Regions from separate parts of the Brevibacillus sp. RS1.1 genome, predicted to be linked through region 3. Evidence: riboswitches for the same ligand, from Rfam matches in the RefSeq annotation. Region 3 holds a riboswitch; each other region holds the start of a gene.
What was found. Region 3 has a riboswitch for cobalamin ahead of metE (5-methyltetrahydropteroyltriglutamate--homocysteine S-methyltransferase). Riboswitches for the same ligand answer to the same signal wherever they lie in the genome.
Positions count from the first base shown of each region.

Region 1: it holds a riboswitch for cobalamin, as region 3 does, so the genes downstream of both, HP570_RS05885 (ABC transporter substrate-binding protein) here and metE (5-methyltetrahydropteroyltriglutamate--homocysteine S-methyltransferase) in region 3, are expected to answer to the same signal.
Region 2: it holds a riboswitch for cobalamin, as region 3 does, so the genes downstream of both, HP570_RS04460 (ABC transporter substrate-binding protein) here and metE (5-methyltetrahydropteroyltriglutamate--homocysteine S-methyltransferase) in region 3, are expected to answer to the same signal.

Region 1 is NZ_JABSVA010000002.1:69,347-73,566, reverse strand. It holds gene HP570_RS05900 (ABC transporter permease) at 1-255, shown strand, start outside; gene HP570_RS05895 (alpha/beta fold hydrolase) at 312-1,082, opposite strand; gene HP570_RS05890 (M24 family metallopeptidase) at 1,207-2,301, shown strand; cobalamin riboswitch at 2,315-2,514, shown strand; gene HP570_RS05885 (ABC transporter substrate-binding protein) at 2,685-3,704, shown strand; gene HP570_RS05880 (FecCD family ABC transporter permease) at 3,729-4,220, shown strand, end outside.
Region 2 is NZ_JABSVA010000001.1:951,829-956,048, reverse strand. It holds gene HP570_RS04475 (MerR family transcriptional regulator) at 1-196, shown strand, start outside; gene HP570_RS04470 (pyridoxamine 5'-phosphate oxidase family protein) at 244-828, opposite strand; gene HP570_RS04465 (MBL fold metallo-hydrolase) at 985-1,929, shown strand; cobalamin riboswitch at 2,081-2,229, shown strand; gene HP570_RS04460 (ABC transporter substrate-binding protein) at 2,386-3,369, shown strand; gene HP570_RS04455 (FecCD family ABC transporter permease) at 3,371-4,220, shown strand, end outside.
Region 3 is NZ_JABSVA010000001.1:205,119-209,338, reverse strand. It holds gene nrdE (class 1b ribonucleoside-diphosphate reductase subunit alpha) at 1-55, shown strand, start outside; gene nrdF (class 1b ribonucleoside-diphosphate reductase subunit beta) at 111-1,061, shown strand; cobalamin riboswitch at 1,148-1,346, shown strand; gene metE (5-methyltetrahydropteroyltriglutamate--homocysteine S-methyltransferase) at 1,492-3,783, shown strand; gene HP570_RS00825 (acyl-CoA thioesterase) at 3,807-4,220, shown strand, end outside.

The DNA of each region.
Region 1 (4,220 bases), on a different contig from region 3:
GCACCAATCATTGTGACCGGGACGATGGGGATCGCAACAGCAATTATTGAAGCAGCTGCACTTGGCTTTCTCGGACTGGGAGCACAAGCACCAGAACCAGAATGGGGAAAAATGCTCGCTGATTCACGTCAGTACATTCAGAAAGCACCATGGACCGTTATTTTTCCAGGGCTCTCTATTATGCTGACAGTTCTCGGCTTTAACTTAATTGGGGACGGCTTGCGTGATGCACTCGACCCGCGGATGAAGAGCTAGTCCAATCACAAAAAGACAGAAGGGAATGGAGATACCATCCTTCTGTCTTTTCTTATTTACCCTTCTTCCATGAAGGTGCGGCACAACTGATTGAGTGCAGGTGCAGCTTTCGTAATGACTTGATGCTTTACGTTTGGGATTATTTCAAGTCTTGCCTTTGGCAATTTCATTGTCAGCATTTGCGCATAATGATGAATACGTTTATCTTGTCCGCCATAGGCAAGTAAAATCGGAAGCTGGATGTTGCCCAGGCGCTCTGTACATTGATAGCGGTGTCCGGCAGTATAAAGGTATTTTAAGCTGGTGGGATCTGTTTTGGAGGCGTGCGCCGTCCATTTTTCCCGCATTTCTGGGCTATTGACATGTGAGGAGGCAATGGAACGGGCAAGAAGAGGGACTCCGTGAAGCATCGACAACGCTCGTGCCATCCAAAATCGTCCATGCAAATACAGGTCATTCACTTCGGAAAAACCGCTCACGAGTATACCGCCTCGCGCATGATCAGGATAACGAAGGCAATATTCAAGGGCGATAGAAGCACCTTGGGAGTACCCCAAAATAAAGGGACGCTCAATGCCGAGAGACGGGATCAGCTTATGGAGTCGTTCTGCCAATTCCCCAATAGAATAGGGCTTCTCCATGGGCGAACTGTCACCATGTCCGGGCAAATCAGGGACAATGAGCTGATAAGTATCTGCGAGTGTTTGCTGATAAACAAAATTGATAGAGCCGATGCATGGCGCATGGATACACAATAACGGCTGGCCTTTCCCCGATATGTGAAAAGCAAACTGCTTGCCATCCTGATGGACGAGTATTTGTTCCATTTTCGTTTTCACCCCACCCTTAGGTTGTCCGATCCGAAGTAGATTTTGCAATTGAACTCTTCTTTTTTTGATGGGGAAGTGGTATTCTCGCAATAGAATAATTGGTGAAAGCAGGGTGAAGAAGTTGTTTCAAGAGCGCATTTCGAAGCTCCACACGTTTTTGACAGAGCAAGAGCTGAACGCGGTGTTGATTACCTCTCCCAAGCACGTCTACTATTTGACCGGATTTTTTACTGACCCGCATGAACGTTTTATGGGTCTTGTTATTCCTGCTGAAGGAAAGCCTTCTTTAATTGTACCTGCTCTTGATCGTGAGGCAGCAGCAGAGGCTTCGTTCGTTCAAGATATCCATACACATACGGATATCCAAAACCCGTATGAAATCCTCAAGCAAGTGTTGCCAGCGAACTTGGCGAAGCTCGGCATTGAAAAAAGTCATATGACTGTCGAGCGCTATGAAGCACTTGGACAAGTTGTTCTGGCGTCGAGCTATGTGGACGTGGAAGAGCCACTGCGTGAAATGCGTTTGATCAAATCTCCGGATGAAGTGGATCGTCTGAAGCATGCTGTTCAGTTGGTCGAAGATTCCTTGCGGGAGACCCTGAAAAAAGTCAAGACAGGCATGACCGAGACAGAAATCGTAGCTGAGCTGGAATTCCAGATGAAGCGCTTGGGCGCAGAAGGTCCATCCTTTACGTCCATGGTATTGGCAGGGGAGAAGTCCGCTTTGCCACATGGGAAGCCAGGAACGCGCCAGGTGCAAGAAGGCGACTTGCTTTTGTTTGATATCGGGGTAGCTGCGAACGGATATGTATCCGATATTACTCGTACCTTTGCTGTTGGCGAGATCAGTGCCCAGCTACAAGAAATTTACGAGACAGTTTTGGCTGCCAACGAAGCGGCAATTGCTGAGATTCGTCCGGGTGTGACCTTTGCGCATTTGGATAAAACCGCTCGCGATGTTATCACCGCAAAAGGCTACGGAGAATACTTCATGCACCGCCTTGGGCATGGACTAGGGATGGATGTACATGAATATCCGTCTGTTCACAGCCAGAACCAAGAAGTGCTTCGTCCAGGAATGGTCTTTACCATCGAGCCGGGCATCTATTTGCCAGGAGTAGGCGGCGTGCGAATTGAAGACGATGTCTTGGTTACGGAAACAGGCGTTGAAATACTCACGCAGTTCCCGAAAAAACTAACTTCTATCAACCAATGAAGAAGTTGGAAAAATTGAATACGTATCGAATGGTGCTGGATGGCATATGCCGTCAGCTTAAAAGGGAAGTCCGGTGAGAAACCGGCGCGGTCCCGCCACTGTAACGAGGAGCGCCTAGCGAATAGCCACTGTTTTTTGCGAGACAAAAAATGGGAAGGTAGCTGGGTGTGTTGATCCGTAAGCCAGGAGACCTGCCATGCGATCATTTACAATCGACCCACGAGGATGGGGCAGATGTGGAAACAGTCTATGAAAGGGCGCCTTTGCGCCTGTTATGGCTATATCTACGTTTGTCATGCACCTCCCGATTGAAATGGGGGGTGCTTTTTTGTGGGAACATTTGGTCTCATTTCATAATTTACATACAGAAAAGGGGATTACAGATGGTGAAGGCAAACAAAACAAAAACAGTGATGAAAGGACTAGGACTAGGCATCATGACGGCCGTCATGCTTATGGTTTCGGCATGTGGCTCCACTACGACAACACAAGCTCCAGCCAAAACAGAACAAGCGGCTGCTCCTGCAGCAGAGAGCAAGCCTGTAACATTAACCAATAATGGTATCGAAATGACCTATCCAAAAGCACCTGAGCGTGCCGTGACATTGAACCAACACGTAACCGAAATCATGCTGGCATTGGGCCTGGCTGATAAAATGGTCGGAACCGCTTACCTAGACGATAAAATCCTTCCAGAGTTAAAACTAGAATACGACAAGATTCCGGTACTGTCTGACAAGTATCCTACGAAAGAAGTGCTGCTGGCAGCGAACCCAGACTTCGTGTACGCCGGATGGAAAAGCGGATTCGGCGAAAAGGGCGTAGGATCGATGCAGGATTTGGAAAAGGTCGGCATCAAATCGTACCTGCAAGAATCGTCTAGCAAGCCTGGTCCAACGATCGACGATGTGTTCGCGGATATTACGAACATCGGACGCATTTTCCGTGTGGAGGACAAAGCCAATGATTTGATCCATAAAATGAAGAGTGAAATGGATCAAACGATTAGCAAAATCGGCAAGGTGGACGAGCCACTTAAAGTGTTCGTGTACGACAACGGGGAAGATAAGCCATTCACAGCAGCCAACAATTACATGACGTCCTTAATCAAGACGGCTGGCGGCAAGAACATTTTTGACGATATTCAAAAGGGGTGGGCAGAGGTCAGTTGGGAACAAGTAGTGAGTCGCAATCCGGACGTGATTATTGTCATAGACTACGGGGACAGAACTGTTGAGCAAAAACGCAATTTCCTTTTGACCAAAAAAGAACTGGCAGATATTCCAGCGATTAAAAATCAACGACTGGTTGTATTGCCGTTGTCTGCGGCTTCTGAAGGCGTTCGAGCACCGATTGCTCTGAAAATTTTGGCGGAAGGACTCTACCCGGATAAATTCAAATAGAGTACGCCCCTTTTAAGGGAGGGAATAGCACTGCAACAGATCAAGTTACCTTCTATCATCATTACTTTATTGGTTGGACTCTTCCTCTCGATTACGTTCGCAGTTACGCTGGGATCGGTGGAGATTAAACCGACTACGGTATGGAAAATCGCCTTATCAAAAATTCCGATGTTGACCCAATGGATTGAGGTGGACTGGTCCAAAGGGGAGCAAACAATTATTTGGGATATTCGCTTTCCGCGTGTACTCTTGGGGGCGATCGTCGGCGCAGGTCTGTCTGTCGTGGGAGTAGCGATCCAATCGTTAGTTCGCAACTCCCTGGCGGACCCGTATGTGTTAGGCGTATCTTCAGGTGCTTCCGTTGGAGCTACTTCGGTAATTATTTTCGGAGCATTCAGCATGTACGGGCAGTATGCGTTAACCTTTGGCGCTTTTACAGGCTCCCTCGTGTCCATCATTCTCATTTTTACACTATCCCGTATTGGAGGACAAAACTCGACGGTACGCCTGCTCATG
Region 2 (4,220 bases), 750 kb from region 3:
TGAATTGGCGCAAAAAGCAGCAGATCTTCACCGTCAATGGCTCAGCTTTTACTGGGACAGTTACAGCAAAGAAGCGCACGCAGGTGTTGCCCAGATGTACGTCGATGACCCGCGCTTTACTGCTTACTATGACAAGGAACAGCCAGGTGTAGCCGAGTTTCTCCGCGATGCAGTGGTCATTTATACCAGCAAGTAAAGAGTTTTCAAACAAAGAAGCTGCGAGCAAGGCAGCTTCTTTGCGTTTTACGCTTCGTTATCCCCACCTACTGCAGGAAAAAGCTTTTGTCCCAAGGGTGTTGGCAAGCCATCCATGCTTACTACGTTGTTTTCCTTTTGATAAGCAAGCAGTTCCTGTTCGTCTTTAGCCAAAGTCCATTTCTGAAGGGTGTCGCGTTCTTTTGAGTAGGAATAGAAGGGGATAGCCCAGCCGCAAGAAGTCTTTACTTCCTGTACGTTTACGGTAATGATTTGACGAGCACCGGGCAGAAGCGGGAAGTCTTTTACGAGCTCATCCCACCGAGGCGAATCTGGGAGAATAACCGTTCCTTTGCCGAATAAGCGCATGATGAGAGGAGGGCCTTCAAATGCACAAAACATGAGAGTAATCCGGCCATTTTCCTGTAGATGAGCACTGGTTTCGTTTCCGCTTCCAGTCAGGTCTAAATAGGCCACCTCGGTAGGCGATATGATGCGAAAGGAATCGTACCCTTTCGGTGAAAGATTCACGTGACCATCTGTGTCCATAGGAGCAGAGGCAACGAAGAACATTCGCTGCTTCTTGATAAACTTCTCATGCTCAGGTCGTAACTCAGAGAAAAGCTGACCCATTTTGCACCCCTCCAGGTAAAGGAATTGTTTTTACTACCCTCATATTACGATGAAAATATGAAGAATTTGTGTTGATATTCCCAGTACGTCCCAAATTGATGATAAAGTATAAATATTCTTGCAACAAAATCACCTTTGAAAAGGAGGAGCATTTACATGCAATCATCACAGCCAATTTACTTAGGGGAGCGCATCCATTTAATAGACGGTTTCGATATGGGCTGGGCGGAACGCACGGGGACTTATGTCATCGCTGAAGAAGAACTGACTTTGGTTGAAACAGGGCCAAGCCCCTCCGTCCCATACATCAAGACCGGCCTCGCCAAGCTCGGTTTTACCCCGGAACAAGTAAAATACATTATTGTGACGCATATTCATTTGGATCATGCGGGAGGAGTGGGACTTTTTCTACAGGATTGTCCAAACGCAAAGATCGTCGTCCATCCAAAAGGTGCACGTCACCTCGTTGATCCAAGCCGACTGATCGCAGGGGCGAGAGCGGTGTACCATGATGATTTTGATCGATTGTTTGATCCGATTGAAGCTGTTCCCGAAGAGCGGATTTTGATTCGTGGAGACGGGGATACATTAAAGATCGGGGCGAATTGCATGTTGGAGTTTCTGGATTCGCCAGGGCATGCAAATCATCACTTCAGCATCTACGATCCCGTTAGCCGCGGCATGTTCACAGGTGACACGGCAGGTGTCCTTTATCCGCAGCTTAAAAAGGATGGTATACACCTCGTGCTGCCATCTACTTCTCCGAATCAGTTTGACCCGGATGCCATGTTAGCGTCTCTACGTCGATTTGAAGCGCGCAAGCTGAATCGCATTTACTTTGGTCATTTTGGGATGTCTGAACAGGTAGACGATGTGTACCGCCAAATACGTGAGTGGCTCCCCGTGTTTGTGGCGGAAGGAGAATCAACACTTGCTGCTGGACAAACATATGCTGATCTGTCTCGTAAGTTATTGGAACGAGTCTCGGAGCATCTACAGTCACAAGGCATCAATGATGACCACGAAGTTTTCGAAGTACTCAAGCTGGATTTACAGGTGTGTGCCATGGGCATTCTGGATTATTTGCACAAACGAGGGTAAAAGCTTTGCCAAAAGCATTCTATTTGCCTGAACTTTTTGTTCAGGCGTTTTCATTTTTAGCAGGCAAGAAAGTATTGGCTTACGTGTTTGTCATTCTTTTTTCATCCAAGGAATGCTATGATGTAGGATGAGTCATGGACTGTGACAATTTCAAACGTAACAGCAAATAGGTGCCTCGTCTTTTCTCAAAAAGATCGGGTGAAAAGGGAAGTCGGTGAAAATCCGACGCGGTCCCGCCACTGTAAATCGGCTCGTTCCTCAGCCGTAAGCCAGGAGACCTGCCTGTTTGTTTTTGTGCCTGTTGCCTTCGCGGAAAGGATCGGCCTATTTCAGGAAGCAGACCATCCTGTCTGTTTGCCCTGAGGTGCCGACCCTTTGATTTCCGAATGGAAGCAAGGGTCGCTTTTTTTATTGGAAGGTACAGTCAATCAGACACGCAGAAAGGAAGTTCTACATATGAAACGTTCATTGCGATTCATGATCCCACTACTAGTTGCGGCGAGCCTCGCAGGTTGTGCGGGTAACGATAACAGCCAGCCAGCACCTGGTGGACAAACAAGTGCACCGCAAGAGAATACAGCCGAGCAGTCTGCAAAACAAACAACGTATCCGTTGACAGTCAAGGATGCGACAGGAAAAGAAGTAACCTTTGCAAAAGCTCCTGAGCGAATCGTCTCCACATCACCTGCCGAGACAGAGATTTTGTTCGCATTAGGCTTGGAAGATCGGATCGTAGCTGTCTCAGACTATGATGATTATCCAGAAGCGGCGAAGACAAAACCGAAAATTGGCGGCGTCGTCAAACCGAATGAAGAAGCGATTCTCGCTCAAACGCCAGATATGGTCGTCGGTGGGATTTCGATGGAGAAGCCAGTGGCTGACAAGCTCAAATCTCTCGGGATGCCCGTCTACATTACCCATCCGACAAAGATGGATGACATCCTAAACAATGTGTTGGCGATGGGAGTTATCACTAACAAACAAGAACAAGCCGAAAAAGTTGTCGCGCAAATGAAGAAAGATATCGCGTACGTTCAAGAAGCAGTGAAAAATGTAAAACCAGAAGAGAAGAAAAAGGTATACCTTGAGTTTTCCCCAGGCTGGACAGTCGGAAAAGGTGAATTCATGGACGAGCTCATCACACTGGCTGGAGCGACGAACATTGCTTCTGATACACAGGGCTGGAATCCGATCAGTGAAGAAAAGATTTTGCAAAACGATCCAGACGTCATTTTGTATGCGAGCGGAATTACCGATGAAAAGACTGGCGTCAAGCTGGAGGATATGATTGCCAAGCGTAATGGCTGGGATAAAATGAAGGCGATTCGTGAAAAACAAATCTTTGGCATGGACCAAAATATTTTGTCCCGTCCTGGTCCGCGTATTACACAAGGCTTGATTGAAGTAGCGAAGGCGATTTACCCTGACTTGGTGAAATAAAATGAAGAAACGATTGTTCATATGGGGAGGAGCCAGCTGTCTCGTCCTTCTGGCTTCAATAGTCATCAGTATCTCGATGGGGGCGGCACACCTTCCCATTTCGCAAGTATGGCTCATCCTGCTCCACCAAATCTCGGGCTTGTCTGAGTGGATCACCGTAACGTGGCCGGAGTCATCTGAGCAAATTGTCATGAAGGTTCGTTTTCCACGCGTTGTATTGGCTGTTTTGATTGGTGCTTGCTTGTCACTTGCGGGAGCGGGCTTTCAGGGAGTTTTGCGTAATCCGCTCGCCGATCCGTTTACGATGGGCGTGGCATCAGGTTCTGCTGTCGGAGCAGCCTTTTTGATCCTGTTTGGCTTACAAATCAGCTTTTTGGGTGCATGGAGCACGCCTGTTGTCGCTTTTCTTACAGGACTGCTCAGTTTATGGATCGTACTGGGACTCGCGAACACGCAAGGAAAGCTGCAAACGGAGACCCTGATTTTGTCTGGTGTTGTGGTGCAGGCTTTTCTCGGCTCACTCGTTTCCTTTATGGTGTCGCTATCGGATCAGACGGTGAATGAGATCGTGTTCTGGCTGATGGGCAGCTTGTCATTTCGGGGCTGGGCCTTCACGTATGTCTTGATTCCGTACTTGGTCATAGGCGGAATGGTGCTGGTAAGCTATGCGCGTTCCTTGAACCTATTTGCGTTAGGCGAGCGGCAGGCTGCGCATCTCGGCGTCCATGTAGATCGAACGAAGCTGGTGGTTCTGGTCGTTTCGACACTCCTGACGGCAGCGGCGGTTTCTATCGCGGGAATTATCGGGTTCGTTGGCCTGGTGGTACCGCACCTCGTCCGTATGCTTGTCG
Region 3 (4,220 bases):
CTATACGCGTACGAAGCATTTGACTGTAGAAGAGTGCATTAGCTGCGCAGTTTAGTGAAGTCGATTCATATAAGGAAAAGCATCAAGCAAAAAGAGAAGAGGAACGCCATATGAAAGCAGTCAATTGGAACAGGCCGGACGACGATTTTACGATGACGTTTTGGAATCAAAACATCATGCAGTTCTGGACGGATGATGAGATTCCGTTGTCAGATGACAAGATGGCCTGGATGGAGCTCAGTGCGACTGAACGGGATACGTATAAAAAAGTATTGGGCGGCCTCACCTTGCTGGATACGGTTCAGGGTGGAGTAGGGATGCCGAAGATCATGGAGCATGTCGATGGACTGCAAAGAAAAGCGGTTCTCGCCTTCATGGGCATGATGGAGCAAATCCATGCCAAATCGTACAGCAGTATTTTTACAACGCTGGCATCAACAGAGGAGATTGACGGTATTTTTTCGTGGGTAGAAAACAATCCACATCTGCAAAAGAAAGCGGCCCTCATCTCCAAACGCTATCAAGAAATTGAGAAACCGAAAGACTTGTACATGGCGATGGTAGCGTCCGTCTTCCTGGAAAGCTATCTGTTTTACAGCGGCTTCTTCTATCCGCTCTATTTGGCGGGGCAAGGAAAGATGACAAGCAGCGGGGAAATTATCGACCTGATTGTTCGTGACGAGAGCATCCACGGACTCTATGTCGGTGTTCTCGCGCAAGAAGTCTATCAAGGCCTGAGTGTGGTCGAGCAGACCGCAGCAAAAGAGGAGCTGTATGCCCTTTTGCACGAGCTGCAAGAAAATGAAGAGGCCTATACGACTTCGTTGTATACCGAAATCGGATTGGCTGACGAGGTTCATGCCTACGTGCGCTACAACGCGAACAAAGCTTTGATGAATCTGGGGCTGGACCCGCTATTCCCGGAGGAAGAAGTGAACCCGATTGTGCTGAACGGCATTCGTACGCAGACGAAGCAGCATGACTTCTTCTCGAAAAAAGGAAATGGTTATGTCCGTACACTAAACGTAGAGCCGTTGACGGACGATGATTTTAGATTTTAGTATGACAAAAATTGGATTCTGTGTTACTGTATGAACAGTATGCTGCCCTGCTCGTTTTCTGGGGCACTTCATAGAACCATGATAATTTCATAGGAGTGGGAACAGGTTCTTTGGTTATCAAAATCAACCAAGGATGAAAAGGGAAGTCGGTGAGAATCCGACACGGTCCCGCCACTGTATGAGGGGAGTCGGCACATTTATTAGCCACTGATCCAAACGGATTGGGAAGGTATGTGCAGATGATGATCCCAAAGTCAGGAGACCTGCCTGTTTCGACGACACTGCTTAACCTACGGGAGATAGGGAGGTGTTAGGATGCTGTGATCTCAGTGCTTATTTGGCATTTCTAACGTTCTTTTTGATCGTTGGAGATGCCTTTTTTATTGGGCGGATTCAAGTCAAGATCGAATGAAGAATGGAGAGGAAGCTCATGAAAAGCAGCAATTTGGGATATCCACGGATCGGGAAGAACCGCGAGTGGAAAAAGGCATTGGAAGCATTTTGGGCAGGCAGCATCGATGAGGCAAGCCTGGTACAGCAAATGGAGCAAATCCGTCACCAAAACCTGTTACGTCAGCAGGAAAAAGGGGTCGAGCTGATCCCTGTGGGTGACTTTACGTACTACGATCACATGCTGGATATGGCTGTGATGTTTGGAATGGTCCCCAAGCGCTATGAATACGAGGGAGGCCCGGTTTCATTAGCCACTTACTTCGCCATGGCTCGCGGTTCGAAGGAAGCTGTCGCCAGCGAAATGACGAAATGGTTTAACACGAACTACCATTACATCGTCCCGGAGTTCGGTGAAAGACAACCAGCCATAACCGAGAACAAGCCTCTCCAGGCCTATTTAGAGGCCAAAGAAAAGTATGGCATCATCGGAAAGCCTGTTATTGTAGGCCCGTATACGTTTGTCAAATTGTCTAAAGGATATGAGAAAAACGAATTTGAGATCATCGTGGATCAACTCGTTCCGCTCTACATAGACGTTCTCCGGGAGTTAGAGCTGCACGGCGTGGAATGGGTGCAAATCGATGAGCCTGCATTTGTACTGGATGTCTCTGAGCAAGAACGCGCCATCATCAAGCGTATCTATACGCAAATCGGTCAAGCACTACCGCATCTACAATGCATGTTGCAAACCTATTTTGAAGCGGTGGATTGGTACAAGGAGCTAGTTTCCTTACCGGTAAAAGGAATCGGTCTTGATTTTGTACACGGAGCGAAGCGCAATTTGACTCATCTGAAAACACACGGGTTTCCAGCAGACAAGATTCTCGCAGCGGGAATCATCGACGGTCGTAACATATGGCGTGCGTCCATTGAGGAGAAATGGGAGCTGGTCAATGAAATTTCCGAGATCGTTCCACTCGAAAAGCTGTGGCTGCAACCGTCTAGCAGTTTGTTGCACGTTCCTGTAACAGTTGAAGCAGAGAGCGAATTGCCAGAGGAAGTCGTGTCTGCATTGGCGTTTTCCGACGAAAAACTAGGGGAAGTACAGCTTTTAGTCCAAGGATTCCGATATGGTAAGTACGTCATTTCAAAAGAGATCGCTCAAAATGAAGCGGACTTGCTGAAGCTCGCTTTATCTCCAGCAAGGAATCGTCAAGATGTGAAGAATGCTTTACGTCAAATCGCTGCTGTCAAACTTGAAAGAAGTGTTCCTTATCTCGAACGTCGAGAGATTCAACAAAATACGTGGAAGTTGCCACTGTTACCAACGACCACAATCGGTAGTTTCCCGCAGACGGCGGAGGTTCGTCAAGCTCGACAGCAGTTTAAAAAAGGGAACTGGACAGTGGAGCAATACGACGCTTTCATTCAGGCGCAAATCAAGGAATGGGTCAAAATACAAGAAGAGCTCGGTCTGGATGTCCTCGTCCATGGTGAGTTCGAACGAACAGATATGGTTGAGTATTTTGGCGAAAAGCTCGATGGCTTTTTGTTCACGAAAAACGGCTGGGTGCAGTCATATGGCTCGCGTTGCGTGAAGCCACCTGTTATTTACGGAGATGTGGAGTTTGTGGCACCAATGACGGTCAAAGAAAGTGTGTATGCAAAATCATTGACCGCCAAACCAATGAAGGGTATGTTAACGGGCCCAGCAACTATTCTGAATTGGTCGTTTGCTCGAGACGATGTCTCCAGACAAGAAGTGTGCGAACAAATCGCGTTGGCATTGCGAAAAGAGGTAGAAGCCTTGGAAGAAGCGGGGATTCTCATGATTCAAGTCGATGAACCAGCGTTGCGCGAAGGACTTCCGCTCAAAAAAGAAGAGCAAGCAGCTTATCTCGAGTGGGCTGTCAGAGCGTTTCGTCTAGCGACTTCCACTGTTGCGCCGAGCACCCAGATTCATACACATATGTGCTATTGCGAATTCCATGATTTCATGGACGTCATCAGCGAACTCGATGCAGATGTGATCTCGATTGAAACCTCACGTAGCCACGGAGAACTCGTGTCTGTGTTCGAAACAGGTACGTATGATAAAGGCATCGGGCTCGGCGTATATGATATCCATAGCCCCCGAGTTCCAGCTGTTTCAGAAATGGAAGATATGGTAGCACGAGGCGTACAAGTACTGCCACCGGACCAATTTTGGATAAACCCGGATTGCGGGCTGAAGACGAGAGGAAGAGAAGAAACCGTTCAGTCATTACGAAACATGGTTGCGGCAACGAAGGCGATTCGGAATCGTTTGACAGCTCAGTCGGGAAGGTGAACGCGATGAGAGGAGCCACACAAATGATGACAGAAGCACGACCGATCCAACAATCGAGAACCTTTTTGACTGATCTCGTCTTTCCGCCGGATACCAATCACCACCATACCATTTTCGGTGGAAAAGTCATGGCCTATGTAGATAAAATCGCCTGCATCGCAGCTATGCGACATTGCCGTAAGCCTGTTGTCACCGCGTCGAGCGATTCCTTCGATTTTCTTGCGCCAATCAAGACAGGGGAAGCGATCAACCTGGAGGCATATGTGACCTGGACCCATAAGACATCGATGGAAGTATTCGTGAGAGTGGAAGCGGAGAACTTGTTGACTGGGGAAAAGCGCATGACAGCACGCGCGTATCTGACGATGATTGCCCTCGACGATCAAGGAAAGCCGACGATCGTACCTGGTGTTATTCCTGATACTGAGGAAGAGCGC